DNA from 3 places in the Arthrobacter sp. AOP29-A2-19 genome. Region 1 is predicted to be linked to each of the others. Evidence: riboswitches for the same ligand, from Rfam matches in the RefSeq annotation. Region 1 holds a riboswitch; each other region holds the start of a gene.
What was found. A riboswitch is a leader RNA that binds a small molecule or an ion and turns the genes downstream of it on or off. The one in region 1 is predicted to bind thiamine pyrophosphate.
Positions count from the first base shown of each region.

Region 2: it holds a riboswitch for thiamine pyrophosphate, as region 1 does, so the genes downstream of both, AC3ZJJ_RS17980 (YkoF family thiamine/hydroxymethylpyrimidine-binding protein) here and AC3ZJJ_RS01490 (ECF transporter S component) in region 1, are expected to answer to the same signal.
Region 3: it holds a riboswitch for thiamine pyrophosphate, as region 1 does, so the genes downstream of both, thiM (hydroxyethylthiazole kinase) here and AC3ZJJ_RS01490 (ECF transporter S component) in region 1, are expected to answer to the same signal.

Region 1 is NZ_CM176894.1:315,491-325,570, reverse strand. Features, by position in the region: gene cls (cardiolipin synthase) at 1-872, opposite strand, end outside; gene AC3ZJJ_RS01500 (aminodeoxychorismate lyase) at 957-1,880, shown strand; gene AC3ZJJ_RS01495 (ATP-binding cassette domain-containing protein) at 1,904-4,363, opposite strand; gene AC3ZJJ_RS01490 (ECF transporter S component) at 4,378-4,995, opposite strand; TPP riboswitch at 5,046-5,174, opposite strand; gene AC3ZJJ_RS01485 (DUF4235 domain-containing protein) at 5,245-5,514, shown strand; gene mnhG (monovalent cation/H(+) antiporter subunit G) at 5,549-6,091, opposite strand; gene AC3ZJJ_RS01475 (MrpF/PhaF family protein) at 6,091-6,360, opposite strand; gene AC3ZJJ_RS01470 (Na+/H+ antiporter subunit E) at 6,357-6,986, opposite strand; gene AC3ZJJ_RS01465 (Na+/H+ antiporter subunit D) at 6,983-8,632, opposite strand; gene AC3ZJJ_RS01460 (Na(+)/H(+) antiporter subunit C) at 8,629-9,177, opposite strand; gene AC3ZJJ_RS01455 (Na+/H+ antiporter subunit A) at 9,174-10,080, opposite strand, start outside.
Region 2 is NZ_CM176894.1:3,860,606-3,870,685, forward strand. Features, by position in the region: gene AC3ZJJ_RS17970 (AAA family ATPase) at 139-864, opposite strand; gene AC3ZJJ_RS17975 (GGDEF domain-containing protein) at 935-2,086, opposite strand; TPP riboswitch at 2,238-2,347, shown strand; gene AC3ZJJ_RS17980 (YkoF family thiamine/hydroxymethylpyrimidine-binding protein) at 2,496-3,047, shown strand; gene AC3ZJJ_RS17985 (ECF transporter S component) at 3,080-3,694, shown strand; gene AC3ZJJ_RS17990 (ABC transporter ATP-binding protein) at 3,698-5,506, shown strand; gene AC3ZJJ_RS17995 (energy-coupling factor transporter transmembrane component T family protein) at 5,503-6,309, shown strand; gene AC3ZJJ_RS18000 (EAL domain-containing protein) at 6,311-7,021, opposite strand; gene AC3ZJJ_RS18005 (VOC family protein) at 7,066-7,497, shown strand; gene AC3ZJJ_RS18010 (M20/M25/M40 family metallo-hydrolase) at 7,522-8,679, opposite strand; gene AC3ZJJ_RS18015 (hypothetical protein) at 9,155-9,319, opposite strand; gene AC3ZJJ_RS18020 (D-alanyl-D-alanine carboxypeptidase family protein) at 9,402-10,080, shown strand, end outside.
Region 3 is NZ_CM176894.1:3,350,301-3,360,380, reverse strand. Features, by position in the region: gene AC3ZJJ_RS15490 (uracil-xanthine permease family protein) at 1-88, opposite strand, end outside; gene AC3ZJJ_RS15485 (bifunctional hydroxymethylpyrimidine kinase/phosphomethylpyrimidine kinase) at 173-1,771, opposite strand; gene thiE (thiamine phosphate synthase) at 1,768-2,463, opposite strand; gene thiM (hydroxyethylthiazole kinase) at 2,460-3,290, opposite strand; TPP riboswitch at 3,282-3,383, opposite strand; gene AC3ZJJ_RS15470 (zinc-binding metallopeptidase family protein) at 3,438-4,442, opposite strand; gene AC3ZJJ_RS15465 (globin domain-containing protein) at 4,563-5,771, shown strand; gene AC3ZJJ_RS15460 (aldehyde dehydrogenase family protein) at 5,843-7,312, shown strand; gene AC3ZJJ_RS15455 (NAD(P)H-dependent oxidoreductase) at 7,441-7,995, shown strand; gene pgm (phosphoglucomutase (alpha-D-glucose-1,6-bisphosphate-dependent)) at 8,087-9,733, opposite strand; gene AC3ZJJ_RS15445 (DUF4190 domain-containing protein) at 9,840-10,080, shown strand, end outside.

The sequences.
Region 1 (10,080 bases):
TCGTCGGTCTCCTGCGACCAGTCCGTCGCGAACACCACGTCGAGCCCGGTGACCAGGGGTCCGCGGATGCGGGCCATCAGGTCGACCCATTCGCGCCCCGCCGCGTGGGCGGACGCCCGCTTGTAGCCCGGTTCGATGAGGTTCTGGCTGCCGGTGAACGCCACCTCGCCGTCGATCACCAGGATCTTGCGGTGGTTGCGGAGATCCGGACGGCGCCACTGCCGCCGCTTGAGCGAGACGGGGAGCATGGCGCGCCACTCGATTCCGGCGTCGTCCAGGCGCTGCTTCAGCTTGGAGAACCCCTTGATCCGCAGGGTGCCCAGGTGGTCGAACAGGAAGCGGATCTTCACCCCGCGCGCCGCGGCCGCGTCAAGGGCGTCCAGCAGCGGGCCGGCGAATTCGTCGTCGTCCCCCACGATGTAGAACTGCACGTGGATGTAGCGCTTCGCGCCGTTGATCTCCTCGATCATCGCCCCCAGGGACTCGCGGTAGTCCGTGATGAACTCGATCGCGTTGCCCTCCTGCATGGGGAAGGCGCCGAGGTTCCGGTTCAGTTCGACGGCGGACCGGACCCACTCCGGGGCGTCGAATTCGCTGTCGTCGATGTCCAGGTGCCGCGTGGACTCCAGGACACGGTCGTTGACGTCCTTCTGCCGCTGGATACGGCGCTGCGAGAGCCGGAAGTTTCCGAACAGCAGGAACAGCACCAGGCCGACGATCGGCAGGAAGAAGATGGCCAGCAGCCAGGCCATGGCGGTGGTGGGGCGCCGGTTGCCGGGAACCACGCCCAGCATCAGGAGCCTGATGCCCATGTCCACGACCCACGCGGCCCCCAGCAGCCATCCGGGAAGCCTCTCCCACAGGGCAAGCATGTCGAACACGGAACCTCCAAGTCACCCCGAGCAATGCCTATCAGCCTAGCCGCAACCGTCGGGAGCCGGGCGTAGGGTTAATCCATGACTGTCTTGGTGTTTGTGGAGCCCTCCCACCCGGCCGGCCGGGTGGCCGACGCGTCCGTCCCGCAGCTCTCCGTGCTCGACCAAGGGATCACCCGCGGCGACGGCGTCTTCGAGTCCGCACTCTACAAGGGCGGGGTTGTCCGCAAGCTCGACGCGCACCTGGCACGCATGGCCGTGTCCGCCGCCAGCTGCGACCTGTCCCTTCCCACGGAGGAGGCCTGGCGCGCGGCCATCGCGACGGCGGTGGACGCCTACGGGGCCGGGCGCGCGGCGGGGACCGGCTCCGCCGACGCCCCGGGGTCCAAGGACGCCCAGGACAACGACGAGGCGGTCCTTAAGCTGGTTGCAACGCGCGGCACCGAGGGCGCCCCGCACGGCACGGCCTGGGTGACCGTGGCGCCGGCCCCCGCGTTGGGCCGCAGGCAACGCGCCGCGGGAGTCGCCGTTCTCCTGCTGGACCGCGGCTACGATTCCACGGTCGCCGAGCGCGCGCCGTGGCTGCTGATGGGCGCCAAGACCCTGTCCTACGCCGTGAACATGGCCGCGCTGCGGCACGCCCGCAAGCTGGGAGCGGACGACGTCATCTTCGTTTCCAGCGACGGCCGGGTGCTGGAGGGCCCCACGTCCACCGTGCTCCTCGCCGTCCGCGAGGGCGACCGAAAGCGCCTCATCACCCCGATGCTGGAGACAGGCATCCTGCCCGGCACCACGCAGGGCGCCATTTTCACCGCCGCCGAGGCGGCCGGCTGGGATCTGGGGTACGGGCCCCTGGAACCGCAGCATCTGATCCAGGCCGACGCCGTGTGGCTGGTTTCCAGCGTCCGGCTCCTGGCCCCCGTGAACTCGCTCGACGGGGTCGAGCTGTCCCGCGACGCCGAACTGCACGCGGAACTCACGGCCATGGTCGACGCCATCCGCTGACCGCACGGGGCGCACCACCGCGGCTAGGCCCAGACGAGGTTCCAAGCGCCCGCCGCGACGGCGGCCCACACGGCTGCGGCGCCGACGAGCGCGCCGCCGGCCACGATCCCCAGGTCGCGCCAGGCGAACACGGATTTGCGGGCCCACGTCCGTCGCGCCCCGCCGAAGCCCTTGGCCTCCATGGTGACCGCGAGGCGCGAGGCCCGGCGGATCGCCTGCACCAGCAGGCCGAACGCCTGGCCCAGATTCGCCGCGACCCGCTGCCCCAGCGAGCCGTGGGCGCCGACACCGCGGGCCCTCCGCGCCATGCCCAGGGTCGTCCACTCCTCCACAAGAAGGCCAAGCAGGCGCATTCCGGCCAAGGCTCCCAGGACGAAGCGGTGAGGCAGCCGCGCCTTTTGCGCCAGAGAGTTCGCGAGGTCCGTGGGGTCGGTGGTGGAGAAGACCAGGACCGCCGGCACCGCGACGGCGAATGCGCGCAATCCGGTCGCCAGGCCCGCTGCCAGGGAGCCCTCCGTGACCGTAAAGACCGCGAGGTCCAGCAGGACCTCGCCCGAATCGTTGCCCACAAGCGCGGTCCCCCACGCCCCGAACAGGCCCGCCACCAACAGCGGCCACGCCCGCGCGAGGAAGCGCCGGGCGGAGAGGCCCGCGAGCGGCAGAAGGAACAGGGTCGCCAGCACCACAACGCCGGCGCTGACAAAGTCCAGCGTCGCCACCAGCGGGATCGTCGTCAGGGCAACGGCCGCGAGCTTCGCCAGCGGGTTTGCCCTCCCGAGGAAACTGTTGCGCCCGGAGGCGCCGGGCTCGAGCAGCCCGGACCGCGGTGCGGCCGCAGTGGATTGCGGCACCGCAGGCGCCTCGATGGCCAGCGTCCGCGCCCCCAGCGCCGCGGCGAAGTGCTCGTCGTGGGTGACGGCCACAACGGAGGCCCCGGCGTCGAGCTGTTCGCGCAGCAGGAGCGCCAGCTCGCGCCAGGTGTTCAGGTCCTGGCCGAACGTGGGTTCGTCGACGATCAGCACGGACGGCCCGGAGGCCACAACGGTGGCGACCGAGAGGCGCCGCTTCTCGCCGCCGGAGAGCGTGAAGGGGTTTGCGTCGGCCAGGTGACGGAGCCGCAGCCGGTCCAGCAGGTCATCCACGCGCGCCGCGATCTGCTCCTCGCTGAAGAGCGGACGGCGGGTGCCGGCAACCCTCGCCCGGCGGGGACCGAAGGCCAGTTCGTCCCGCACCGTGGCGGTGACAAACTGGTGCTCGGGCTCCTGGAAGACGGTGCCGATGCGGCTGACGAGATCGGCCGCCTTCCACCGGTACGGGCGCTCCGGCAACGGGGCGCCCGCCCCGTCGTGGATCAGCGCGGCCCCGGCACGCACCTCTCCCGATCGCTCGGGCAGCAGTCCGGCCAGCGTCAGGGCCAGGGTGGACTTTCCGGAGCCGTTGGGTCCGGAAATGCACAGCGCGCCGGCGGCCGCGAGTTCCAGGTCTACCCCGCCCAGCGCTTCCGGCCCCCCACGCGCGCGGGCCACGGACAGCCTGTCCGCCCGCAGCAACGCGCCGCCCGCGGGCACGGCGCCCGGCGCGGCACCCGCCCGCGCGCCGGCGGGCGTCGCCGGCGGCACTCGCACCGGGAGCGTCGGGACGTGCCCGGGTACCCAGACGCCGGCGAGGATCAGCTCTTCGCGGACCGGACCGGGCCCGAAGAGTTCGGCCGGAGTGCCGTCGTGCCAGACGCCGCCGCCCGGCTCCAGGACCACCACACGGTCGACGTGCGGCGCCCACGCGTCGAGGCGGTGCTCGACGATGACCGCCGTCGCCCCGCTGGCGTCCAGCGCCGCGACCACGGCGTCGCGAACCTCCACCACGCCGTCCGGGTCCAGGTTGGCCGTGGGCTCGTCCAGCAGCACCAGCCCGGGCCGCATGGCGAGGATCCCGGCGAGGGCCAGGCGCTGCTTCTGTCCCCCGGACAGGGCCGAGGTGGGATAGTCCAGCCCCACCCGCAGCCCGACGGCGTCGAGCGCCGCGCGCACGCGGGGCCAGATCTCTTCGCGCGGAACGGCGAGGTTCTCGGCGCCGAAGGCCACGTCGTCGCCCACGCTGGCCTGGACCACCTGGGTTTCGGGATCCTGTTGCATCAGCCCGGCGCGGCCCCCCGAGGCGTGCGCGGGGATTCCGTCGATCGACAGCTCCCCCGTCGATGCGGTGTCCTCGTCCTCGTGGAGCACGCCGGCCAGCGCGTGCAGCAGCGTGGACTTGCCGGCGCCGGACGGCCCGGCGAGCAGGATCCGTTCTCCGGGGCGGATGTCCAGGTCCAGTCCGCGAAGCGCCGGGGCGTCGCGGCCGGCGTGCCGCCAGCCCCACCCGCGCGCGCCGACCGAGGCCGGCGGCCGGGCGGGGGTCCGTGCGTCCGCCGGGGCAGCCTGACGCGGTGCCGCCGCGCGGCCGGCCGGAACTCCGGCGGTATCGGGGATGGGTGGTGTGGCCACGTCGGATCCGGTCCCTAGCCCCGAACCGGTTCCTGGCCTGCCTTGCGGGAGGCCAGCGCGGAGAGGGCTCCAGTGCGCGCCAGCGCGCGCGTCGCAAGCCAGGACAACAGGCCGGCGACGACGACTCCGGAGACCGTCATGCAGACCACGTAGACCAGCTTCATCGCGTCGGTGTACTCGGGAAACCATTCGAAGATGAACGCGTCGTTGACACCGCCGAAGAGGCCGGCGGCCGCGCCGGCGAGCAGGGCGGTGGGGAGCCCCCAGTTGCGGTACAGGAAGGCGGCGAAGACCAGTTCGGCGCCCAGGCCCTGCACCAGCCCCGACACCAGGACGGTCCAGCCGTACTCGGACCCCAGGAACGACGACACCACGGCGGCGACGGTCTCGCAGAACAGCGCGGCGCCGGGCTTGCGGATGACCAGAGCGCCCAATACGGCCGGGAACAGCCAGAAGCCCGCGAGCAGGGCCGACGAGGGCGGGAACGCCACGAACAGGAAGTCCAGGACGTGGTGGAGGGTGTTCCAGCCGAAGAAGACGACGCCGGAGGCCACCGCGATCACGGCGGCCACAACGATGTCGACTACACGCCACGAGGCGCGCACGGGGCGGGGATTTTGCAGGGTGGTCATGGGTTTTTCCTCCTTGAGGCAAGGAGGGGAGGAAGAGCCGGCAAGCAGCTCACCCTGAGATCTCGACTCCCTTCGCCGGTACTAGCCGGAGCAGGTTCGAGGGTCTGCGTCGATGCGCACTCTCAGCGTCCGTGGCCCGGCCTTGGCGGCCGGATCCTGACGCTCCCCTGTCGTAGGTGTTCAGTTTTCCCAGTCTATCCCCGCGCTATGCTGGGCGGGTAATCACCCCAAACGACGGGAGCATCGCACGTGAAACTACTGCTGAAGGTTGTGGGCACGCTCGTGTCGCTGGGCGCGGGACTGGTGGGCGCCAAGCTTGTGGACGCGGTCTGGACAAAGATCACCGGACACGAGCCGCCCAAGCCGGCCAATCCGGAAAGCCAGGCGGAGGCCTCCCTGCGGCAGGCGCTCGGCTTCGCCGTGGTGTCCTCCGTGGTCGCGGCCATCATCCAGGTCGCCACCAACCGCGGCACGCAGCGCGCCATCGCCCGCTTTGGCAACAACCTCGACGAGGTCTAGGCCCGGACGAGTCCTGGCCCCACCGGGGCGCCGGCTAGTTGCGGGCGCCCTCGGGGCCCGGCGTCGCACCATCCGCGGCCTCACCGTCATCGGCCGCGGGCCCCGTGCCGCTCTGTGGCGCGGCTCCGGCCCCGGACTCCGCCCCGGCCTCGGCCGCCGCCGGGGGAACGGACAGGGCGTCGACCCGGCCCGCTCCGTCCACGGGGTGGAGGTGCCCGTCGGCCGCGCGGGACACGACCTCGTCAAGATCGTCCAGCACCAGGGTCTCCTTCTTCAGGTGCTTGGTGCGGTAGCCGGATCGGCCCACCATGTGGGCGCTGACGGGCGCCGTGAGCAGCTGGAACAACCACGCGAGCAGCAGGGCCGGGACCAGCGACCATTGGCCGAGTTGCAGTCCCACGGCCGTCAGCATCAGCAGCATGCCGAGCACCTGGGGCTTGGTCGCCGCGTGCATCCTCGAGAGCAGATCCGGGAAACGCAGCATGCCGATCCCCGCGGCGAGCGACATCAGCGCCCCCACAACCAGGCAGAGCGCGGACACGATGTCCACGGCGGTGCCGATTCCCGCATCCTGCATCAGGAGTTCCTCCTGTCCGTGACGTACCGCGAGACGGTGACCGAGCCGATGAAGCCCACCACGCTGGCGACCACGACAAACGGCAGGTTGTTGATGTGCCGGTTGGCGGCCATGTCCACGCAGAGCGCGGCGATGAGGATCGCCAGCAGCACGTCCAGCGCCAGCACCCTCTCCAGGATCGAGGGCCCGCGGGCGATGCGCACGATCGCCAGGGTGGCTGCCGCGGCAAGCAGGAGCCCGGCGACCCAGACCGCGATGTCGAAGATCATGCTTTCCTCTCCTGCTCCGGCGCGTCGACGGCGCCGTCCTCGGCGTTGAGCGCGGCCAATTCCTCGCGCGTTCCCATAACGCGGATGAGCCGGGCCTCCGTGTCGCGCACGGTGCGGCGGAAGTCCTCCGCCTCGGCCACTGTGTTCACGTTCAGGACATGCAGGTAGATGGTCGCGTGGGGGCGGTCCACCTCCACCACAAAGGAACCCGGCACCAGCGTGAGCACATGGGAGAGCGTGGTGGTCATCAGGTCCTCGCGGCTGCGCAGCTTGATGGCGACGACGGCGTTGCGCACCTTCGGCCCCCTGAACAGGGCGACCCCGAAGACCTGGAAGCTCGCCACGGCGACGTCCCACACGAAGCGGACGGCGAACAGCGCCGCGTGCAGGACGTTGAACCTGCCGCTCAGTTCCACCGGCGGGAGCCGGAACGTGGAGACGACGCCGAGCGAGATCAGGAAGCCGAAGACCAGGTTGCCGGCGCTGAAGTCCTGCCACAGGGCTCCCCACACCACGGCCATCCACACCAGCAGGGGAAGCTCCACCAGGAACCTGGCGCGCTTCCGCCGCCGGGACGTCGCGCCGGGGGTCCGCATCCCCAGGGCGGACGGGCGGGTCGGGCTCACGGGGCGACCCCCTTCACCGGATCGGTGGGCGCCGAGTCGGTCCCCAGCACGGCCTCGATGTAGTCGGTGCGGTCCAGCATGGCGCGCGCTGCCTGGTCGCTGAGATCGAACAGCGGCCCGGCGAAGACCGTCAGCGAGACGCCCAGCAGCACCAGGGCGGCCGTCGATCCCACCATGGTCCGCGGCAGCAGCTCGATGTCGCCGCGCTCGCTGAAGCGGCTCGCCGGGAAGTTCGCGACGTGGCTGTACGTGGTCACGCGGCCGCCGTCGGCCGCGCCCACCAGCAGCAGCGGATCCGGGTTCTCCGCGTCCTCCGCCTTGCGCCAGAAGGCGCGGTTCCAGACGCGGGCCACGGCCAACAGCGTGAGCAGCGAGGTGGCCACGGCGCCGACCAGCAACGTCCAGGCCAGGGGCGTCCCCAGCTCGATGCCGCCCTGTAGCAGCCCCAGCTTGCCGAGGAATCCGGAGAAGGGCGGGATGCCGGCCAGGTTCATGGCCGGCACGAAGAACAGGACCGCCAGGACCGGGGAGAGCTTGGACAGCGAGCCGAGGCGGTCCACGTTCGATGTCCCGGCGCGGCGTTCGATCAGGCCCGTCACCAGGAACAGGGACGTTTGGACGATGATGTGGTGCGCCACGTAGTAGACCGTCGCCGCCAGTGCCGCCACGTTGCCGACCGCGAGTCCGAAGACCATGTAGCCGATGTGGCTGGTCAGCGTGAAGGAGAGCATACGTTTGATGTCCGCCTGCGCGATGGCGCCGAGGATCCCGACCACCATCGTCAGCAGCGCGACGACCATCAGCAGGGAATTGATCCGGTCCCCCGGGAACAGGAGCGTCTCGGTGCGGACCATCGCGTAGACGCCGACCTTCGTCAGCAGGCCCGCGAACACCGCCGTCACGGGTGCGGGCGCGGTCGGGTAGGAGTCCGGCAGCCAGAACGAGAGCGGGAAGACCGCGGCCTTGATGCCGAAGGCCACCAGCAACATCAGGTGCAGGACCATCTGCGTGCCCGAATCGAGCTCGTTCAGCTTGATGGCGAGGTCCGCCATGTTGACCGTGCCCGTGGACGCGTAGATCATCGCGATGGCGATGAGGAACAGCATGGAGGAAACCACGGAGACGACGACGTAGGTCACGCCCGCGCGGATCCGCGCCGTGGTTCCGCCGAGCGTGAGCAGGACGTATGAGGCCGTCAGCAGGATCTCGAAGCCGACGTACAGGTTGAAGAGGTCGCCGGCCAGGAAGGCGTTGGAAACACCGGCCACCAGGATCAGGAAGGTCGGGTGGAAGACGGAGACGGGGCCGTCCTCGTCGCCGTCGGCCATGCCCTGCCCGGTCGCGTAGAGCAACACGGCGAGGCTTACTGCCGTCGAGACCACCAGCATCAGGGCGGAGAACTCGTCCACCACCATGGAGATGCCGAACGGCGGCGCCCAGCCGCCCAACAGGACGGCCTGGGCTCCGTTGCCCCACGCGGAGGACAGCATCCAGACCTCGAGCGCCAGCGTCAGGACCAGCGCGGAGATAGTGACCGCGCGCTGGACGCGGGTGTGCCGGCGCAGCACGAACGCCAGGGCGGCGCCAAGGATCGGCAGGGCGACGGCGAGCGGGGCGAAGGCCACGGCGGCCAGTGGTTCGGTCATCGTGCCTCCCTGTTCCGTCCATGGTTGTTGGTTCCGGCGCTTTCCTCCGACGCCGCCTGGCGCCGGTCCGATCTGTCCCGAGACCGCGTGGCCGCCGCCGTGGCCCGCGAGGCGGCCTCGTCGTCGTCTTCATCGGTGAACTCCGTGGTATCCGCCGCCACCTCCGAGTCCTCCTCGAAGTCGAAGTGCGACTGGGCCGCGACGCGGCGGTCCTCGACGTCGTCGACAACCTCGTCGCGGCGGGCGATCACCCACGAGCGGTAGATGATCGCGAGCATAAAGGCCGTCACCGCGAAGGTGATCACGATCGCCGTGAGGATCAGGGCCTGCGGCAGCGGGTCGGAATACTCCTCCGCGGCGACGTCCGCGTTGAAGAGCGGCGCCAGCCCCGGAAGGCCGCCGGTCGCCAGGAGCAACAGGTTCGCGCCGTTGCTGATGAGCATCAGGCCCAGCAGCACGCGGGTCAGGCTGCGTTCAAGGAGCAGGTAGATTCCCGTGGCGAAGAGCACGCCCATGACCACCAGCAGGGTCGCGTTGACGGTCATCGGGCCACCCCCTCGGCCTGGGCCTCGGCGGGCTCGTGGTCCTGGTGCGGCGCGGCGCCCTCGGACCGTTCGTCGATCTCGGAGCCGAGGCTGCGCAACACGTCCACGACCAGCCCGACCACCACCAGGTAGACGCCGATGTCGAAGATGGTCGACGTGACGAACTTGTGGTCGCCGAACACCGGGAGCGAGAACTCGAAGGCCGCGGACTGGAACACCTGTCCTCCAAAGAACAACGGCACGACGCCGGCGAGTGCGGCGGCGGCGAGGCCGAGGCCCAGCAGCGTGCCCGGGCTGATCGGCGTGGCCTCCGCGAGTTCGAACCGTCCGCCGGCCAGGTACCGGATGGCCAGGGCCAGCCCGGCCAGCAGGCCCCCGGCGAAGCCGCCGCCGGGCGTGTTGTGCCCGGCGAGCAGCAAGTAGACGGACACGAGGATCAAGGAGTGGAACAGCAGCCGCGTGACGACCTCAAGGATGATGGAGCGGCGCTCCGGGGCAAGGGTGCGCCCCGCCACGATCCAGGCGTCCTTGGCGGACTTGGCGAAGTGCCGGGCGATGGCCAGCGCCGCGGCGGACCGGTTCGGCTCGTGGATGTGCTCGGATCCGCGGTCCACCGAGCCCGGCTCGACGTCCTCCATGCTTCGCTTGTCGTCGCCGCGTCCGCGCACGTAGATCAGGCTGGCAACGCCGGTCGCGGCGGCCGCGAGAACGGTGATCTCACCGAAAGTGTCCCAGGCGCGGATGTCCACCAAGGTGACGTTGACGATGTTGCCGCCGGCTCCGCCGTAGTAGGCGAGCGCGGGGAACTGGAGGGAGATGGGGTCCGCCGTGCGCGAGGCCATGGCCGTCGCGGCCACGGCGATCATCACGAGGCCGAATCCGATGCCGATGGCCGCGCGGAGG
Region 2 (10,080 bases), 350 kb from region 1:
TCGGAGGAGTCCTGGTTCGATGTGCGTCCAGTGTAGGAGCCTGCGGGCGTGCGGTGTAGATATTCCGTTCCGCGGAAGGCTATGCGACGTCCCCGCGCGCGAGGTGCAGGCGTCGGATGCCGTTCTGCGGCGTGTCCCTTACGCGAGGTGGCGCAGGTATCGTTCCGGGGCGTCCAGGAACGACCGCCAGTTCCTGACGAGGTCGAGCTCGTCGTACGCGCTGGCCCGTATGCCCCACTCGCCGATCTCGTAAAGGTCGGCGCCCGGGTACGCCGCAAGGACGGGGGAGTGCGTGGACACAATAACTTGTGAGCCGCCGTCGACGAGGTCGCGCAGGAGTCCGATCAGTGCGAGGCAGCCCGGCAGCGAGAGGGCGGACTCCGGCTCGTCCAGGAGCCACAGCCCGTGCATCCGGGACCGGGAGGCAAGGAGGTCGAGGACGGATTCGCCGTGGCTGCGCTGGTGGAACGAGCCGGCATCACCAATGGACTCGAGGTAGGTGAAGAGCCCATGCATCGTCTCCGCCCGCAGGAAGAAGCCGCGTTTGGAGGCCCCGCCGCCCCGCACGAGCCGGAGGTGGTCGGCGAGGTCCGATTCCGTTGCGCGTGTTCGGTTCATGGCGTTCGTGGACCCGCCCTCGGCGTTCAGGCCAAACGCCATGGCGATGCCCTCCATCAGGGTCGACTTGCCGGAGCCGTTGTCCCCCACGAGGATCGTCATCGGCCCCAGGTCGAGCCCGGTGTCCAAGAGTTGCCGGACTGGCGCGAGCGTCGCCGGCCAAGTCCCGCGGCTCATGCGCTCGAGCGGGTGCTCCTCGACGCGTCGAAGCGGCAACTTCAGGAATGGCGGGCTGGCTGGAGGCACACGTCGATTCTGCCATCGGCGCCCGGGCCCGATAGCGAATGGAAACATCGCGCCCGGCCGACGCGGCCGGCTACCGGGCCATCACTACCCGGTTCCGGCCTTGCGCCTTCGCTTCGTACAGGGCCACGTCGGCCGCCGCGATGGCACCGTCGAGGTCCCCGTCGCCGAGGGGCGCGACGCCGTAGCTGACGGTGGGCAGCGGAAAGCCGGCCGGCGTCTGGGAGCCCGCAAGATTGCGGCTGATCTGGCGGGCGACGGCCGCGGCCAGGTCCGTTCCCGCTCCCGGCAGCAGCAGCACGAACTCCTCGCCGCCGTACCTGCCCACCAGGTCCGTGGAGCGGGTGGTCGCAGTGCAGGCGGCCGCGAAGGAGCGAAGGGACTGGTCGCCCGCGGCGTGCCCGTAGTGGTCGTTGACCGTCTTGAAGTGGTCCAAGTCCGCCAAGATCAACGCGCCGGCAGCGCCGGCCTTATCCAGCCGGCGGCTCTCCTCCAAGGCAAGATCCAGGAAACCGCCGCGGTTCAGCAGCCCGGTCAGCCCGTCCCGCATGGCCCGGGTGCGCAATTCGCGTGTCACCTGTTCGTTGCTCAGGGCCGCCATGCTGAAGGAGACCACGACCAACAGCATCAAGGTCAGAAGCGTGGTCGGGGCCGAGCCGAAGACGGTGCGGAAGACCGGCCCCTCGGGGCCGTCAACGATGAAGGCGGCACACCGGCCGAGGTAGTAGGCCGCCACGGCCCCCGCGGCGATGGACAGCGGTCGCAGGACCCGGGTGTAGTCCGGCGACAGGCGCCACAACTCCAATGACGACAGGCCGATCAGCAGGGACATCGCGGCCAGGAAGTAGGGTCCTCCCGACCACTGGTTGGTGCCCGGATCGTCCACGGCCGACGCTACGGCCACGGCAACGGAGGGTCCCGCCAGCAGTAGCCACATGTCTGGCCTCAGCGATCCGGGTGCGGCGGCACGCAGCGAACCCGCGCCCACGCGCACGGCTCCGGCACCGAGCACCGTGAGGACGTTTCCCAGCGGATTCGCCCACGCCTGGTGGACGGTCCCGTTCAGCAGGTATGCCGAGCTTCCCGCCAGGAACAGGGCCAGGGCCCCGGACCACCAGCCGCTGTAGGTGGACCCGGTGCGGCGAAAGGTGACGAAGTAGGACAGAAGGAAAAGGGTCAGCGCCACAACGGCGAAGGCGACCCGCAGACTTACGGTATCGAGCATTTCCACCAGTTTTCCACCTGTTCCGATGACCGCCTGATGCTGGCCGAGATCAATTATTGCAGTTGCCCGCGGTGCCGCCGTGTCGGCCCCCGGCACACGTCCGGGCCCGCGGTCATGAAGGGAAGCCGCGGGGCGCCCGCCGTGTAGGGTCGTGATCGAACACGGGAGTCCGGTGAGCCGGGCTGAGAGGAAACTTCTCAAGTTTCGACCGTTGAACCTGATCTGGATCATGCCAGCGCAGGGAGTCAACTTCGAATCCCGTGCCCTGTTCTCACAACAGAAGGGCGCGACCATGCATTCGCATCATTCAACCCAGGTCAGCACACCATCCGTGGCACCCGCCCCCGGCGTCTTCCCCGGACCCGACCACAACAATTTCGGCATAGGCGCCAGGGTCACACTCGCTGTGATGAGCGCCGACTACGCCGACATCATCCTCGGCGCGCTCCGCGCCGCCGATGCCACCGGCCTGGAGATTGAGACCGGCGACGTCAGCACGTTCGTCGGGGGCGCGGAACAAGACATACTGCGGTACCTGTGTCAGCTGCTTTCCGCGGCGGGCCGCAGCGGCGCGCACGTTGCCGCGACCGTGCACCTGTCCCGTGGGTGCCCCGGCGAAGTGCAGTGCGAACTTCCCGGCGGGGCCGGGCCGTTGCGCAGCGACGTCGTCGAACTGGAAGATGCCGGCGTGGCGGCCACGGGGGAGTGGGCGCTGTATCCGTTGGACGACGGTGGGCGCGATGGGATCGAGCCGGACCACATGCGGGACATCTATGCCGCCATCGGCCACGCCAAGGCGAACGCGACCTTCGTGAGGTCGGAGCATTTCGTCACTCGCCTCGAGGGCGATGTCGCACGCATCCTCGAGACCGTGGCCGCCGGCTGGGTTCTGGTCGGCCGAAGCGTGCAGCACGTGACGTGCCACCTCACGCTATCCATCAACAGTCCCACCTCCCGCTAAGCCTCCTCCTTCCACTTTTCAAGGGTTCTCCTATGTCTTCTCCCAGCACACACGCCCCCGCCCGCAAACGCGCCCCACTCGCCCTGAAAGACCTGGTGCTCATGGTGGTCCTCGGGGTGGTTTTCGGCTTCCTCTACTGGGCCCTGGTCCAGGCCTGGACCGGGCTGTCCATCCTGATGGGACCGGCCGGCGACCTCGCCCAACACGTGCTCCTCGGCGGGTGGTTGCTGGTCGCGCCGATCGCCGTGGCGATTGTCCGCCGCCCCTTCGTGGGGATCATTGCCGAGGTGCTCGCGTCGGTCATTGAAGTGGTGTTTCTTGGGTCCGCAGTGGGTCCCGTCCTTTTCATCGCCGCCGCGGTCCAGGGCCTGGGCAGCGAGATCCCGTTCGCGCTGCGCCGCTACCGAAGCTTCGGCTGGGGAGTCTTCGCCGTCTCGGGTCTGCTCGGCGCGGGTCTGGTCTTCTTCTTCTCCGCCTTCCGCTTCGGCTGGTACGGCCAAGAACTGTTCACCCTGCGCCTGATCGTGCAGCTGCTCTCCGGTCTTGTGCTCGGCGGCCTGCTGGCCAGGGTCATTGTTGGGGCCCTCGCGAAAACCGGAGTGGTCGACAACTTCGCGATCGGGCTCGACCGGCTCGGCAAGGGCTAGCCGATGACCAACGAGGACCTTGGCGCCAGCGTCCACACGAAGGGCGGGGCGACCGCGCCGGGGCTCCCGCCGGATCTCCCGCCCGGCGTCGCGGCCGTGGAGCTACGCGACGTGTCGGTGGAGTTCCCGCGCCGAACAGGACCGGTGCTGCGCAACGTGGACCTGAGACTGAAGTCCGGTGAGCAGTTGATCGTCTTCGGTCCGTCCGGTTCGGGGAAATCCACCCTCCTGCAGCTGATCAGCGGTGTGGTCCCGCACGCCGTTGCCGCGCGGGTGTCGGGGTCGGTGCGGGTCGGCGGCACGGACACCCCGGAAACGACTGTGGCCGAACTCTCGCGCAGTGTCGGCGTTATGGCCCAGGACCCCTCTTCGGCCGTGTGCCTGCCGGACGTTGAGCAGGAACTGGCGTTTCCGTTGGAGAACCGGGCCGCCGACCCCGGCACCATCTCGTCGCGCATCGATGCCGCGCTGTCCGCCGTCCACGCCGCCGGACTGCGGTTGCGAAGGACCTCGCAGCTCTCGGGCGGCGAGGGCCAGCGGGTGGCTCTGGCCGCGAGTCTCGTCGCCGAACCGAACGTGCTCATGCTCGACGAGCCGACGTCGATGCTCGACGCGGCGGGCATCGCCTCCGTCCGGGAGGCGATCGGACGGGCCGTCGACCACTACGGTCCGGCCGTTGTCCTCGTGGAGCACCGCCTGGACGAGTACGCGGGACGCCAAGGGGTGGCCGGATTGCCCGGCCGGGCCGTGGTCCTGAACGGTGAGGGCGAAATCGTCCACGACGGCCCGACGCCGGAGGTGCTGACCGACGCGGCCGCGGACCTCCAGAGGCGGGGCTGCTGGCTTCCGCTGGAGGCCGAACTGCAGGCGGTCTTCGGCTGCCCGGGCGGGCTCTCCGCCGAGGAGGTGCGCCGCGGACTCGGGGACCTCGCCGCGTCGCGCCCTGCCCAGGCGTTCGGGGACGGGCCGGCCGTCGACGCACGGGACCCCGTGCTGCAGGCGGCCGGAGTGACGGTGAGCCGGAATCCAGCCGGGCCACGCCGACGTCGTCTCTTCCGCCGCCCAGGAGCGAAGGCAGACACTCCCGGCGTTCCCGGACTACTGACCAACGTCGACCTGGCCGTCCGTCCGGGAGAAATCGTCGCGATCCTCGGCGCGAACGGCACTGGGAAAACGTCACTGTTGCTGACCCTCGCCGGACTGCTGAGGCCCGCGCACGGACGGCTGGTCGGTGCGCGGGCCGCCATGGTCTTCCAGAACCCGGAGCACCAGTTCGTGGCGGCAACCGTCCGCGGTGAAGTCGGCCATGGGCTCGCCGCCGGATCGGAACCAACCGTCCAGCGACTCCTGCGGCAACACCGGCTGGAGCATCTGGCGGACCAGAATCCCCAGCGGCTCTCCGGCGGCGAAAAGCGCCGGCTCAGCGTTGCTGCGATGCTTGCCCACGACCGACCCGTCCTGCTGGCCGACGAACCCAGCTTCGGGCTGGACCGGCGGGCCACCATAGCCACGATGGAGTCCCTTCGCGCCGCGGCGGCGGAGGGCCGGGCCGTCGTGTTCTCCAGCCACGACCTGCGAACCGTGGCGACGCTGGCGCAGCGCGCCGTGGTCCTCGCCGGGGGAACCGTCATCGCCGACGGGCCGATGTTCGACGTCCTCGCCCGGCGCGAGGTGTTGGAACGGGCCGGTCTTGCCCTTCCGGCGCTCCTGGAATGGCTGTTGGAAACCTTCGAAACGGCGACGCAGATGCGCGCCGTGCTCGCGGGCCTGGACGCAGCCGTCCCCCGCGGCGACGGGGAGCACCGGACATGAGCGTGGGTGTGGAGCCCCGACGGTTCACCGAGTCGCCGCTGGGCCGGCGCAATCCCACGGTCAAGCTGGGGCTGCTGTTTGCCGTCTCCGTGGCATTGCTCCTTGTTTTCGACCCCGTCACGTCGGCCGCGCTGTACATCCTGGGGCTGGCGTCCGTTGTGGCGGCGGCGCGGATCCCTGCGCGGATCCTGCTGCTGGCCCACATACCGTTCGCCGGGTTCGGGCTGGGCCTGCTGGTGGTCAACGCCCTCAGCCGGCCCGGGACCATCCTCTGGGAGATGGCGGGAGCAGGCGTGACCGCCGAGGGATTGGCCGTCGGTGCGTCCCTGGCATTGCGCAGCATGGCCATCGGTGTGCTCTCGATCGGTTTCATCGCCTCGACCGACGGCGTGGCCCTGATGACCAGCTTGCACCAGCACGCGAAGTTGGGCGTGCGCATGACCTATGCGATGCTGGCGGGCTACCGCCTGCTCCAGGACATGCCGGCCGAGTGGAGGATCATCCGCTCCGCACACGGCGTGCGCGCTCCGTTGCGCTCCAATGGGCGCCCCCGCCGCGACGTGCGGAACTTTGGCCGATGCGCCTTTGCGCTTCTGGTGGTCTCCCTGCGCAAGGGGGAACGGATGGCCCAATCCCTGGAATCGCGTGGACTCGGGCTCGGCCCCCGCTCCACTTGGCGGCCGGTCCCGCTGGGCTGGGCCGACTGGGGACTGGCCGCGGCTGTTTTCGCCGTCCTTGCCCTGGTCTTTGCCGCCAGCGTGGCACTCGGCGTTTGGAAGGGCCCCGACGTGCTCTTCGCCTGAGCTATAGCGATGACGCCAAGGCGGGACCGCAACGCACCTGCGGCAGCTCTTCGAAGGCTGGCCTCGCAAACCAATATCCCTGGAACAGGCGGATGCCTGCCGCCTTCAATGCCAGGAACTCCGCCTCCGTCTCGATGCCCTCGGCGAGCACCGTGATGTCGAGCTCCTTGCCGATGTCGACAATGCCCGAAACTATGGCCCGGCGGGCCCTGGACGCGTCGATCCCTCGGACGATCCTCATGTCGATCTTGATGAGGTCGGGTTGGAAATCGGCCAAGAGCCCGAGCCCCGCATGACCGGCGCCAAAGTCGTCGATGGCGGTGGTGAAACCGCGCTTTCGGTACTCCCTGATGATGTTCGTGAGGTGGGCGGTGTCCGAGACCTCCTCATTCTCCGTGAACTCGAACATGATCGACGACGTCGGAAACTTGCATCGCGCGGCCGCGAGCAGCGTCGCCCGCAGGCACGCGGCCGGCTCGTAGACCGCGTTCGGCATGAAATTTATCGACAGCATCAAGTCCTCGCCCGCAGGGAACAGCCGCGATGCCAGCTCGATGGCCTTGACGCGGCAGTCTTGGTCGAAGCGGTACTTCTGCTCCGGCGAGACCCTCGACAAGACGTCGAGAGCGCCCTCGCCCGACGAGCCCCTCACCAGCGCCTCGTATCCCCAGACCCGACCGGCAACGGCGTCATAGATCGGTTGGAAGGCCATGCTGAAGTCGAAGTCAAGGTTCGAAGATGTTGTGCAGCCGTCGCATGCCATATGCGGTCCTCTCGCTCATTACGTCCACCGTAGGGCACGGCGCCCGGTGGCACCCGCGGCAGGAGTTCTTCCCGATAGAGGGGCGGACCTTCGTGGAGGGCGAGTTCATCGACACCGTCACCGCGATCCCGGATTCGCGCACGGAGATCGTTATGTTGCGCACGCCAGGCGGAGGCACAATGGTGGAGCTCTCCAGCTTCGTCCGGCCGGACCCCGTACCTGGCTCGTCCGCCGCCATGGCCAACGAACTCGGGCTGCGCAGTCTGTCCTTCGAAGTCGACGACCTGCAGGCGCACGTCGATCGGATGGCGGCGGAGGGGTACGGGCTGGTCGGAGGCGTCGGCGAGTACGAGGCCGCCTGGCGCATGGCCTACGTCCGCGGCCCCGAGGGAATCATCGTGGCCTTGGCGGAACGGATCGGCTGACGGGGCCACGGGCCCCGGCCGGCCCTAGGGAGCGTCCTCGATGCCGGCGAGGGACGCCGTCGCGCTCATGAGCGCCTCGGTCATCCGCTGCAGCACGTTCATGTCGACGTTGTCGATGGTGTCGCAGGCCATGTGGTAACACTCGTCGTACTGGTCCCCGGCCTGCCCGCCGAATGCCCTCGCCTCGGCCGCGCTCTTGCTCCCGGCGTCTCCGGTGAACAGGCCGCCGGTCGGGATGTCCCGCTCCACGAAGGCGTCGTAGTCCGAGTCGCCGATGAAGCCTACTGGCAGCGCCTGGACGCCCTCGGCCCGGAAGATGTCCAGGAAAACTTGTTCTATGGCGGCCGACCCGTCGGGCCCGTCCGAGTCGGTGTCCGAGCCGTCGCCGTCGTACACGAACACCGCGGCGTTCGGCGAGCCGACGACGTCCACATTCAGGTACGCGGAGTGCTCGTCCGCCTCCGCGTCCGAAAGCTCCTCGACGTAGTGCGCGGAACCCCACATGTCGTCCTCCTCCCCGCCCCAGAACGCGAACCGGATCCGCTCCCGCGGGACCGCGCTCCCCTCGGCGATCCGGAGCGCGACCTCGAGGACCGCGGCGACCCCGCTGCCGTTGTCGTTGAGCCCTGGGCCCTCCTCGACCGAGTCGAGGTGCGCGCCGATCACCAACAGGCCGTCGGAGCCGGTGTCGGTGTCGGCCAAGATGTTGAAGGTGTCCACCGAGTCGTAGCTGAGCTCCTGGCGCCTGGTCTCGTATCCGGCCGAGCGCAACTGTGCCTCGACGTAGGCGGCGGACGCCTCGTAGCCCCCGGTGTCGTCGGCGCGGTTCCCGCCGTTGGCGTCCGCCGCGGCCTGCAGGGCCTCCAAGTGCCGCGCCAGCGCGCCGGGCTCCCGCTCCGCCGCCTCCTCGATGACGGACGGCTCCGGCTCCGGAGGTGTGCCCACGCTCGCCGGCGGCGTCGCCTGCGAGCTCGACGAAGACGGCGCCGCTTGCGCCGGACGCGAGGGGGCCGGCGCGGCGGTGGTCGCTTCCGTGCTGCCCGACGGCAGCGGTTCGGCCCTACCGGCCGCACAGGCGGCCATGCCGCCGACCAGAGCCACGCACAGCACGCCGGCCCACAGTCGGGCCCTGCGCCGCGAGCGGTTCCGAACGTCTCGCGCATCCGTTTTTCCAGTCTGCATGTCGATTCCCCCAAATCTGCGTCTGCCGGTACCCCCAGGCACAAGCAAGACACGGCCGCATAGCACGCGCTTAGCACGAACCTGTGCCTTTGCTGTGAGTGGACGCCGTCGCTTGCGCTGCGCCCGGCTCCCGTTGCCGCCGTCGTCTCCTGTGACGAAAGGCCACTAGCCCAGATCGCCGGAATAGGCGAGGATTGGGGTGCAGCACGACCGGCGGCAATCCCGCACCCGGGTGCTCACACGGGGGATGGATGGCCGTCGCCCGGCGCCTGGGAACGGAACACATGGACGACCACCACGAAGAGCTCCGCCGCCGCGACGCCGTTGCGGATCGTTCGATACGTCACGGCCGTTCCGGCCACGGAGCCCCCTTGCCCGGGCCCAAGCGCACACGAGCGGTCGCCCGAGGCTTCCTGGGCGCGATCGCGATCGCCCTGCTGGCCGTCGAGCTGGCCGTTCCCGCCGCCGCCACCCTTCAGGAACCGGCGCCGTCCGATCCCGTCCCGCCCGCTGTCGGGATCGACGAACCGAGTCCCGCGCCGGCGTCGTCCGTGCCGGAGCCAACCCCGACGCCGACGCCGACGCCGACGCCGACGCCGGCTCCGGGGACGCCGTCGGTCACGCCCCCGCCGAAGCCCACGCCAACCCCACCACCGACGCCGAAGCCAACGCCAGCCCCAACGCAGAAGCCGACACCAGCCCCGACGCCGTCCCCGCCGCCCGTGGCGAAACCGGTGTACCGCTACGTGCTGGCGCCGGCCGTCACCCGTGCGAAGCCCGGCGGCGGAGCAACCATCCACCGGCTGGCCCGCGGGACGAAAGTGCAGCTGGTCCGCGCCGGCGCGACGTGGTCGCAGATTCGGTCGGGCACCCGCACGGCCTGGATCCGCACCGACGGGATCGCCACGGTCCGCCCGGCTGCGCTGCCACGGAACCCGGGCAGCTCACTGGTGCTGGTGAACAAGAAGTACCCACTGGTGCCCAAGGCCTATGTGCCCAAGACGGTGCAGGCCGGCCCGGTGCGGCTGACCCGCTACGCGGCCAACGCGCGCACCACGCTGGTCCGCGCCGCGGCCCGGGACGGCGTCACGCTGCGCACCGTCTCGGGATACCGGTCGTTCACCAGGCAGGCCACCATCTTCGCCAACTACTCGAGGCTCTACGGGACAACCTACGCGGAACGCATCTCGGCGCGGCCCGGGACCAGCGAGCACCAGACCGGGCTGGCCGTCGACTTCGGGGCCGCCAACGCGCGCTGCGAACTGCTCGCCTGCTTCGCCACCACGCGCGAGGGCAAGTGGCTGGCCTCCAACGCCCACAAATACGGGTTCATCCTTCGGTACCCCAAGGGCTACGAGTCGATCACCGGCTACAACTTCGAGCCCTGGCACTACCGCTACG
Region 3 (10,080 bases), 860 kb from region 1:
GCCGCTCGTCCGGCGCCACGACGGTGCCCGGCCTGATGGTCTTGCCGTCGCCGTGCAGGGTCCAGCCGAAGCCGAGTTTGTTGCTCATGGGGGGCCTTCCGAAAAGGGTGCTGTGGGTGGGGCGGCGGGTCGGTGCCGTGGGCACGGACCCGCCCGAAACCCTCACGGAATCCTACTCCGCGCGCGCCCCGGCCATCTGTGATGCCCCGGCCGCGGGCTCGCGGCGGCCCGCGGCGAATTCCGCGCCCGCGCCGCCGGGATCGCCGTCGGCCGCCGTCTGGGCAAAGAACAGCAGCTCGTGGCGCGCCGACTCGAGGAACGCGCGGCGCATGCCCGCAACCTCCTCCTGGCCACACCGCAGCGCCACGGCCTGCACCACCGCGACGGCTTCGCGGGTGGCCTGGTCGAACTCGTCGGAGGAGTAGGCCGCGAGCCAGTCGGCGTAGGGATGGCCGTCCCGGTTTGCGTCCGCCAGCCGCGACCCGGTGTCCTGGTAGAGCCAGAAGCACGGCAGGATGGCGGCCACCAGCAGCGGGTAGGTCCTTCCGGAGGCCGTCAGGTGGTTGAGGTACGCGGCCGTGGTCGCCGTGGGCTCCGGCAGGGGACCGGACCCGAGGCGGGTCCGGTGGAGTTCGAGTTCCTCCTCCAGGCAGCCCGCCGCGGCCGCGGCCCAGAACCGCTGCTCGGCGGCGGTGGGCGCCAGCTCCGACGCGCGTGACAGGACCTGCGCGTAGGTCCTCAGGTACAGGGCGTCCTGCCACAAGTAGTGCTCGAAGTCCCCGCGCTCCAGCGTGCCGTCCTTGAGGCCGCGGATGAACGACAGCGAGTCGATCCCCTCCCGCACGCCGGCGATCCCGTCCCACCACGTGTCCACGAGCGCGTCCGCGGAGGGCGTGCGCTGCCCGGCCCACAGCCCGGCGAAGTGGTGGACGGGCCCGTGCCCGGCGCCGGACCCGACGTCGAGCGCGTCTGCGGCGACCAGCGCCTGCCCCAGCCAGGCCTTGGACAGCCGGAGCGCGTCGGGCCAGTTGCCGGTGCGCGCGTAGAGGGTCGCCAGGGCGGAGGAAAGCGAGCAGCCGGTTCCGTGGGTGTTTCGGGTCCCGACCCGCTCGGCCACGACCTGCAGCACAACGCCGTCGGCATTGACCAGCGCGTCGGGGCACCCGCCGGGGTTCCCGGGCAGATGGCCGCCCTTGGCCAGCACCAGGACGTCGAATGCGGCCGCCAAGGACCGCGCCTGCTCCAGGGCGCGTGCCCAGGACTCGGCCGGCGGCTTCCCGGCGAGCACGGCGAGCTCGGCGACGTTGGGGGTGACGACGTCGGCCAGGCGAAGGAGCGAGAGCAGGGCGTCCTCGGCGTCGGCCTCGAGCAGCCGGTCGCCGCTCGTGGCGACCATGACGGGATCCAGCACCACAACGGGCCCCCCGCCCCGGCCCGAACCCCGACCGCGCCCCCGAACCGGACTCCCACCCGCGCGGAGGGATTGGAGCCAGGCGGCCACTGCCCGGACGGCCTCGGCGTTGCCGAGCATGCCGATCTTGACGGCGTCGATCCTCACGTCGGCCGCGATGGCGTCCAGCTGGGCCGTGAGGAAGCCGGCGGGAGGGATGTGCACGCCGCTGACGCCCCGCGTGTTCTGGGCGGTGAGCGCCGCGACGGCGGCCATTCCGTAGCCCCCGCAGGCGGCGATCGACTTGAGATCCGCCTGGATGCCGGCGCCGCCCGACGGGTCGGATCCGGCGATGGACAGGACGTTGGGAACCGCGTTCACGCGTGTGCCCCCACCCGCGGGGCCGGCGCCGCGGCGTCCCACTCGGCACGCAGCAACCGGGCGGCCGCCCTCGGGTCCGCGGCCGCGCAGACCGCGCGGACCACCGCGATTCCCGCGGCTCCCGCGGCCGCAGCCTCGGCGGCGTCGCCGTGGCCCAGCCCGCCGATGGCCACGCACTGCAGCGGCGCGGCGGCCGCGAACTCCGCCAGTCCGGCCCAGCCGAGGGGCTCCGGGTGGTCCTCCTTCGTCGGGGTGGGCCGCACCGCGCCCGTGCCCAGATAGGAGACGGTCCCGGCGGGCATGGCCGCAAGGGCGTCGAGCTCGGACAGCGTCGACGAGCTGAGCCCGAGGATCGCGTCCGGCCCGATCAGGCGGCGCACCAGCGCCGCCGGTAGATCGGACTGTCCGATGTGCACGCCGTCCACGCGCGCGCCGGCCGCAAGGGCCGCCAGGTAAACGTCCACGCGGTCGTTGACGACCAGTGCCGCCCGGCCCGCTGCGTGCCGCGCGCTCGCCACGACGTCGTCCAGGAATTCGCGCGCGGGTGCGTCCTTGCACCGCAGCTGGACGAACGTTGCGCCGCCGTCGACCGCCGCGGCGACGATCTCGGGAAGGGGACGGCCGTTGGTGCTGCCCGCGTTGGCGACCAGGTAGAGGCCCAAGTCGAACGACGTGTGGCCAAACGCGTTCATCGCAGCACCGCCCGTGCCGCGACGGCTTCCGGGGTTGTGGTGAACAGGGCGTCCAGGAACGCGACGGCGAAGCTGCCGGGCCCCGTGGACGCCTCTTCGGCCGTCTCGGCGGCGACGGAATAGAGGGCGTGGGCGCCCACGCTGCCCGCGAACGGGTCCCCCGCCGCGGCACTGAAGGCCGCGACCAGCGCGCCGAGGGCGCAGCCGCCGCCGGTCACGCGGGTGAGCATGGCGCTGCCCCCGTGGACCCGGACCGTCCGTTCTCCGTCGGTGACGAGGTCGGCCACGCCGGACACGGCCACCACGCCGCCGGTTCGGCGCGCCAGCGCGGTTGCCGCCTCGTGGGCCGCCTCGACGTCGTCCGTCGCGTCCACGCCGCGCCCGCCGGCGCCGACACCGGCCAGCGCCATGACCTCCGAGGCGTTGCCGCGCACGACGCCGGGGCGCAGCTCCACAAGCAGGCTGGCGAATTCGGTGCGCAGGCCAAGCGCCCCGACGGCGACCGGATCCAACACCCAGGGGGTGCCGGCCCCGTGCGCCGCGCGCGCGGCCTCCAGCATGCCCTCGCGCTGCCCGCGGTGCGGCGTGCCGAGGTTGACCAGCACCCCGGAGGCGACGCGGGCGAACTCCGCCGCCTCGCCCGGGACGTCCACCATGGCGGGCGCGGCGCCGGCGGCGAGCAGAACGTTGGCCGTGAAGTTGGCGACGACCGTGTTGGTCAGGCACTGGACGAGCGGCGTCGTGGCGCGGACCCGCTCCAGACACTCCGCCGCGAGGGCAGGGGAGACGGATGGTGGGGCAAGGTGTGAAGGCGCAATAGAAACCATGGGCGACATCCCTCCGCTAGTGCTAGCTAGATCAGGTGAATACGGGTTTCATCTCAGTCCCGGCCGGCGGCCGGGACACCCCGAGTCGATGCCAAGGAGCCTACCGCGGCGCGTTGCCGGCGGCGAATGTTGCGTCCGGGCGCACGGTCACGGCATCAGGGAAGCCACGAACTCCAGCTTGTCCAGGACGGTGTCCGGGATGCCGAACGGATAGAGGTCGTTGGCGCCCATGCTGCGGTTCACCTCGTTGAGGGCGATGGACAGGGGAAGCCACTCGCCGAGGACGATGTCCCGGAACGTGCTGGCCCCGCCAACGGCGCCCGCCGTGCCTGCCGCCGTCTCAGGCGCCAGCCCGTGCTCGCGGGCGGTGTCCAGGGTGTCCCGGATGTGGAGGTAGTGGGCGAACGTCTCAGCGAAGTCCTCGTAGGGGTGCATGGTGGCATACCGGGAAATGTGGCTCCGTGGCCAGTCCTCGGGCGCGCCCTGCGCGTAGTGCCGGTCGATCTCCGCCTGGTAGTCCTTGGTGTCGTCGCCGAACAGTTCGCGCGCCGCGCGGGTCCGCTCCGCGTCGGCGAAGACCAGGACGGTCTCGAAGTAGTGGCCGACCTCGTGGCGGAAGTGCCCCAACATGGTCCGGTACGGCTCGTCGAGTTGCGCGCGCATCCTCTCCCGGTAGGCGTCCTCGGTTTCGGCGAGGTCGATGGTGATCACGCCGTTGGCGTGGCCTATGACCACGTTCGCGTCCGCGCTGGAGAGCAGGTCGAACGCCAGGCCGCCCTCCGGGTCCTCGGCCCGCGTGGTGATCGGCAGGCCCAAGGCGTCCAGCTCGGCCACCAGCCTGCGTTTCGCGCGCTCGCCGACCACAAACTGGGTCATCCCGGCGGCGTCGTCGTCGTTCGGCCGGGTGCGCGTCAGGCCGCAGCCGAAGCACTGGTCGCCTGACCGGACCGCCAGCCACGTGCAGCCGGAGAGCCCCAGGTTCCTGCAGACGTGCCAGGTGTTCCCGTCCGCGTCGACGTAGGCGCCGGACGCGTCCACGGGGACGATGGCGCGTTCCTTCCGGGAGTAGCCGAGGGCGGTGCCGCAGCCCACGCAACGGGAGTTTTCGAAAAAGAGGGTCGACCGGCAGATCCCGCACGCATGTTTCTTCACCCGCAGAGCGTACAGGCGCCGCGCCGCGGAATTGGGCGCCGCCCTGCCGGGGCCCTTCCGCCCCGCCGGTGTTAGCTTGGTCGCATCCGGCAACCACCCCACCAGCCAGAGGAGCATCCCGTGCTCTCAGATACCGCCCTCCCCGTCATCAAGGCCACGTTGCCCGCCGTCGGCGACAACATCCAAGAGATAGCAAGGCGCTTCTACGGGCACATGTTCGCGGCGCACCCCGAACTGCTGGACGGACTCTTCAACCGCGGCAACCAGGCGGACGGCAGGCAGCAGCAGGCGCTCGCCGGGTCGATCGGCGCGTTTGCCGGCTATCTGGTGGACAGGCCGAACGACCTGCCGGACCACCTCCTTTCCCGCATCGCGCACAAGCACGTGTCCCTCGGCCTGCGCCCGGGCCAGTACCAGATCGTCCACGACAACCTCATGTGGGCCATCGTGGACGTGCTTGGGGAGGCGGTGACCCCCGAGGTGGCCGCCGCGTGGGACGAGGTCTATTGGCTTATGGCCAACACGCTCATCAACAAGGAGCGGGGCCTCTATGGGGCGCTGAGGCTGGGCCCGGAGACCATCTGGCGGACCTGGCGCGTGGCCGAACGGATCCGGGAGACGGATGACGTGCTGACGTTCGTGGTCGAGCGGACGGACGAGCGGGAGGTGAAGCCGTCGCTGCCCGGACAGTACGTCACGATCAAGATGGAGATGCCCGACGGGGTCCACCAGCCACGGCAATACAGTCTCACCAGGGCCGACGACGGCCTGCACCGCCAGTTCTCCGTCAAGCGGGTCCACGGGGGAGGGTCGCCGGACGGCGAGGTCTCCAACCTCCTGCACAACCGCGTCCAGGTGGGCGACGAGGTGGTGCTCAGCGCGCCGTTCGGCGACGTGGTCCTGGAGTACTCGGACCGCCCGCTGGTGCTGGCCAGCGCGGGCATCGGCATCACGCCCATGGCGGGAATGCTGTCCCACCTGGTCCAGGCCGGGAGCCGGCGGCAGGTGCTGTTCCTGCACGCGGCCAATTCGCCGGAGACGTTCGCGCTGCGCCAGCAGGTCACTGCGGACCTCGAGAGCCTGGCCGATGCGTCCCTCGTGACCTGGTACGCGGAACAGTCGGACGCCACCCAGCTGGCCGACGGCGAGATGGTGGGTTTTATGGACGTCGGGGCGGTCGACCTGCCCCTGGACGCCGAGTACTACCTCTGCGGTCCGCTGGTGTTTATGCAGGCCGTCCGGAGCGCCCTCGTCAAGCGGGGCGTTCCGGCCAAGGACATCCAGTACGAGGTGTTCGGCCCGGACCTGTGGCTCGCCGACTTCCAGTAGGACGCCCGGCGCCGCAGTGCGTGACGGGACGCGCGCCACGAACGGGCGGCGTCGCGGCTAATCTCGGGAGCATGGGTATTTTTTCTCGCGGCAAGGGCACGACGGCGGACCGGTCGGACGAGGGCGCGGCAGCGCGCCAGGCGCCGCTGGACCACGGCGTGGGCATCAACGAGGCCGTGGGCCGGCTGCGCGACTCCGTCGCCTCCCGCCTGGCCCACCCGCGCAAGTTCCGGGCCGGGCAGCTACGCGCGCTGGAACGGATGCTGGAGGCGCACGAGGCCGAGTTCCTCGGGGCGCTGGCCGCGGACCTCGGCAAGCCGGAGGTGGAGGCGCGGCTGACCGAGCTGGACCTGGTGCGCTCGGAGATCGACCACGCCCAGCTGTACCTGACCGAGTGGATGGAGGCCAAGCACGTCCGCGTTCCCCTCGCGTACCAGCCGGCCGCCGCCAAGGTGGAGCCGCAGCCACTCGGACTGGTCCTGGTCATCGGGCCGTGGAACTATCCCCTCAACCTCGTTTTCGCCCCGCTTGTGGGGGCGCTCGCCGCCGGAAACTGCGTTGTCCTGAAGCCCTCGGAGCTGGCCCCGGCCACATCCGCGCTCATCGCCCGCCTGGTGCCGCGCTATCTGGACCCGCGCGCCGTCGCGGTCGTGGAGGGCGGGGTCGAGGCCAGCCAGGCGCTGCTGGCCCAGCGGTGGGACCACATCTTCTACACCGGCGGCGAACGCGTGGGCCGTATCGTGGCGGAGGCCGCCGCGCGCAACCTGACCCCCGTGACGCTGGAGCTGGGAGGCAAGAGCCCCGCCGTCGTTGTGGACGGCAACCCCTCCGCCATCGCCCGCCGCCTCGCCTACGGCAAGTTCCTCAACGCGGGCCAGACCTGTGTGGCGCCCGACTATGTCCTGGCCGTCGGGCCGGCGGCGGACGCCATGGAGAAGCACCTCCCCAAGGCCATCTCCTCCTTCTACGGGCGCAACCCGGCGAAGAGCCGCGACTACGGGCGGATCGTTAACCGCCAGGCCCTTGAAAGGCTGGCCCGATTCGTCGAGCATGCCGCCGCGGGCGGCGGACGGATCGTGAGCGGCGGGGCGACCGACGCCGACGCGCTCTTCATCGAGCCGACAGTGCTGGCCGACGTCGACCCGGCCTCCCCGGTCATGTCTGAGGAGATCTTCGGGCCCGTGCTGCCGATCGTCCGCGTGGCCTCCTTCGACGACGCGGTGCGGTTCATCAATTCCCGGCCATCGCCGCTCGCCGCCTACCTGTTCAGCGACAAGCCGCGCCTGCAGGCGGCCTTCGAGGACCAGGTGCGCGCGGGCGCGATCGCGCACAACATCTGCAACGCGCATCTCGCCGTCCCCGGCCTTCCGTTCGGCGGGGTGGGCGCCTCGGGCCACGGGAGCTACCACGGCCGCGCGGGTTTCGAGACGTTCAGCCAGTACCGCTCCGTGCTGTCCAAGACCGCGATGCTGGACACCCTGCGGGCCGTCTACCCCCCGTACGGGCGCGTGAAGTCGGGACTGCTGCGCAGGGTCCTCTGAGGCAGGTCCCCGCGGCAGTGTCCAGCGTCACAGGGTGGTTGGGGAACACCTCCGGAATGCATGCGGTTGCATGTAGTGGAAGATCCACCGGCACCATGCCGGTTCCCCCCACCCTTTTAGGAGCACCCATGGCAACCACCGTCCTGACCCTCGTCGGCTCGCTGCGCAGCGGATCCACGAACCGCCAGCTGGCCGAGGCCACCGTCGCCAACGCCCCCGAGGGCGTCGACGTCAGCGTCTTCGAGGGCCTCGAGAACCTGCCGTTCTACAACGAGGACGTCGACGTCGAGGGCCAGGTTCCGGCCGCGGTGGCCGAGCTCCGCGCCGCCGCCGGTGCCGCCGACGCGCTGCTGCTCGTCTCCCCGGAGTACAACGGGACCATGCCCGCCGTCCTGAAGAACGCCATCGACTGGCTGTCCCGCCCGTTCGGCGCCGGCGCCGTTTCCGGCAAGCCGGCCGCCGTCATCGGCACCGCCTACGGCCAGTTCGGCGGCGTGTGGGCCCAGGACGAGGCACGCAAGGCCATTGGCATCGCGGGCGCCACCGTCCTCGAGGACGCCAAGCTCTCCATCCCGGGCTCGCTGGTCCGCTTCGCCGAGACCCACCCGAAGGACGACGCCGAGATCGTCGGCCAGGTCGCCGGTGTGCTCGAGGTCATCCGCGCCGCCGCCGAAAAGAACTAGCGCGACGCCGGCGAAGGCCGGCGCGACGAGGGCCCGGACTCCCCCTTGGGCGGGAGACCGGGCCCTTTGCCGTCTCTGCGCTCCGCGCCGCCTAGGCGATGACGCCGTCGACCAGTGCCTTCGCTTCCGCCTGCACCTGGGCGAGGTGTTCGTCGCCCTTGAAGGACTCCGCGTAGATCTTGTAGACGTCCTCGGTGCCGGAGGGGCGGGCCGCAAACCAGGCGTTCTCGGTGGTGACCTTCAGCCCGCCGATGGAGGCGCCGTTTCCGGGGGCCTCGGTCAGCTTCGCCGTGATGGCCTCGCCGGCAAGTGTGGTGGCCGTGACGTCGCCGGCGGACAGCTTCCCGAGGGCCGCCTTCTGTTCGCGGGTCGCCGCGGCGTCGATGCGGGCGTACGACGGCGCCCCGAACTCGGCCGTCAGCTCGGCGTAGCGCTGGCTGGGCGACTTTCCCGTCACGGCTTGGATCTCCGAGGCCAGAAGGGCCAGCAGGATGCCGTCCTTGTCCGTGGTCCACGGCGATCCGTCGAAGCGCACAAAGCTGGCCCCTGCTGACTCCTCGCCGCCGAAGACGCCGGTGCCGTCCAGCAGGCCGGGCACGAACCACTTGAATCCGACCGGAACCTCGACCAGCCGCCTGCCGAGGGAGGCCGCGACCCGGTCGATCATGGACGAGCTGACCAGCGTCTTGCCGACCCCGGCGTCGGAGGGCCACTGCGGCCGGTGGCGGTAGAGGTAGTCGATGGCAACGGCCAGGTAGTGGTTGGGGTTCATCAGGCCCGCGTCCGGGGTGACGATGCCGTGCCGGTCGGCGTCGGCGTCGTTGCCGGTCGCGATGTCGTAGAGGTCCCCGCCGTCGCGCACCTTGGCGATCAGCGACGCCATGGCCGAGGGCGAGGAGCAGTCCATGCGGATCTTCTCGTCCCAGTCCAGCGTCATAAAGGCCCAGCGGGGATCCACCTCGGGGTTCACCACCGTCAGGTCCAGCCGGTGGCGTTCGGCGATGGCCGCCCAGTAGTCCACCGAGGCGCCGCCCATCGGGTCCGCCCCGATGCGCACGCCGGCGTTGCGGATGGCGTCGATGTCCAGCACCGAGGGCAGATCGTCGACGTAGCCGGCCAGGAAATCGTATGACCCCACCGACTCGGAGAGCTTGGCTTGTCCCAGCGGGATCCGCTTGACGCCCTGCAGGCCCGCCTCAAGGAGTGCATTGGCGCGGTCCGCGATCCAGCCGGTGGCGTCCGAGTCCGCGGGGCCGCCGTGCGGCGGGTTGTACTTGAATCCGCCGTCTCCGGGCGGGTTGTGCGAGGGGGTGATGACGATTCCGTCGGCCTGCGCGGCCCCGCCGGCCCGGTTGTGGGCCAGGATCGCGTGGCTGACCGCCGGGGTGGGCGTCCAGCCGGTCCTGGCGTCGAGCAGGACGCGGACGTTGTTGGCCGCGAGCACCTCCAGGGCCGTGTCCTGGGCGGGATCGGACAGCGCGTGGGTGTCCTTGCCGACGAAAATCGGCCCCGTGATGCCCTGGCCCGCGCGGTACTCCACGATCGCCTGGGTGATGGCGGCGATGTGGTTCTCGTTGAACGATCCGTTCAGCGACTTGCCGCGGTGGCCGGACGTACCGAAGGCCACCCGCTGGACGGGATCCGCCGGATCCGGGGTGATGTCGAAGTACGCGCCGCGCACCGCGTCGACGTCGATCAGGTCCTGGGGGAGGGCAACTGTGCCCGCTCGGTTCGCCATGGGTACAGCTTTGCAGATCAGTGCCGAATTTCAGATGCGTCGGCCAACATTTCGCCATCCTAGAATTGGTCCAGGCAGCCGGAACGAACTTAAGGACGCAGGGACCATGGGCAACGAGCAGGAACGGCCGTTCAACGATCCGCAACACCCGTCCTGGTACTCCGAGCCGGGCCGGTCCGCGCCGGGCAACCCGTACGCGGATCCGGGCTCCGGGGCGACGGACCAGCAGGCATACGGTCAGCACCACAACCAGCCGCCGCAGTACGGGCAGCCGCACCAGGCGGCAGAGCAGTATCCCGCGCCGCCCTACGCCGGCCAGCCCTACCCGGGCCAGCCGGCCGGGCAGT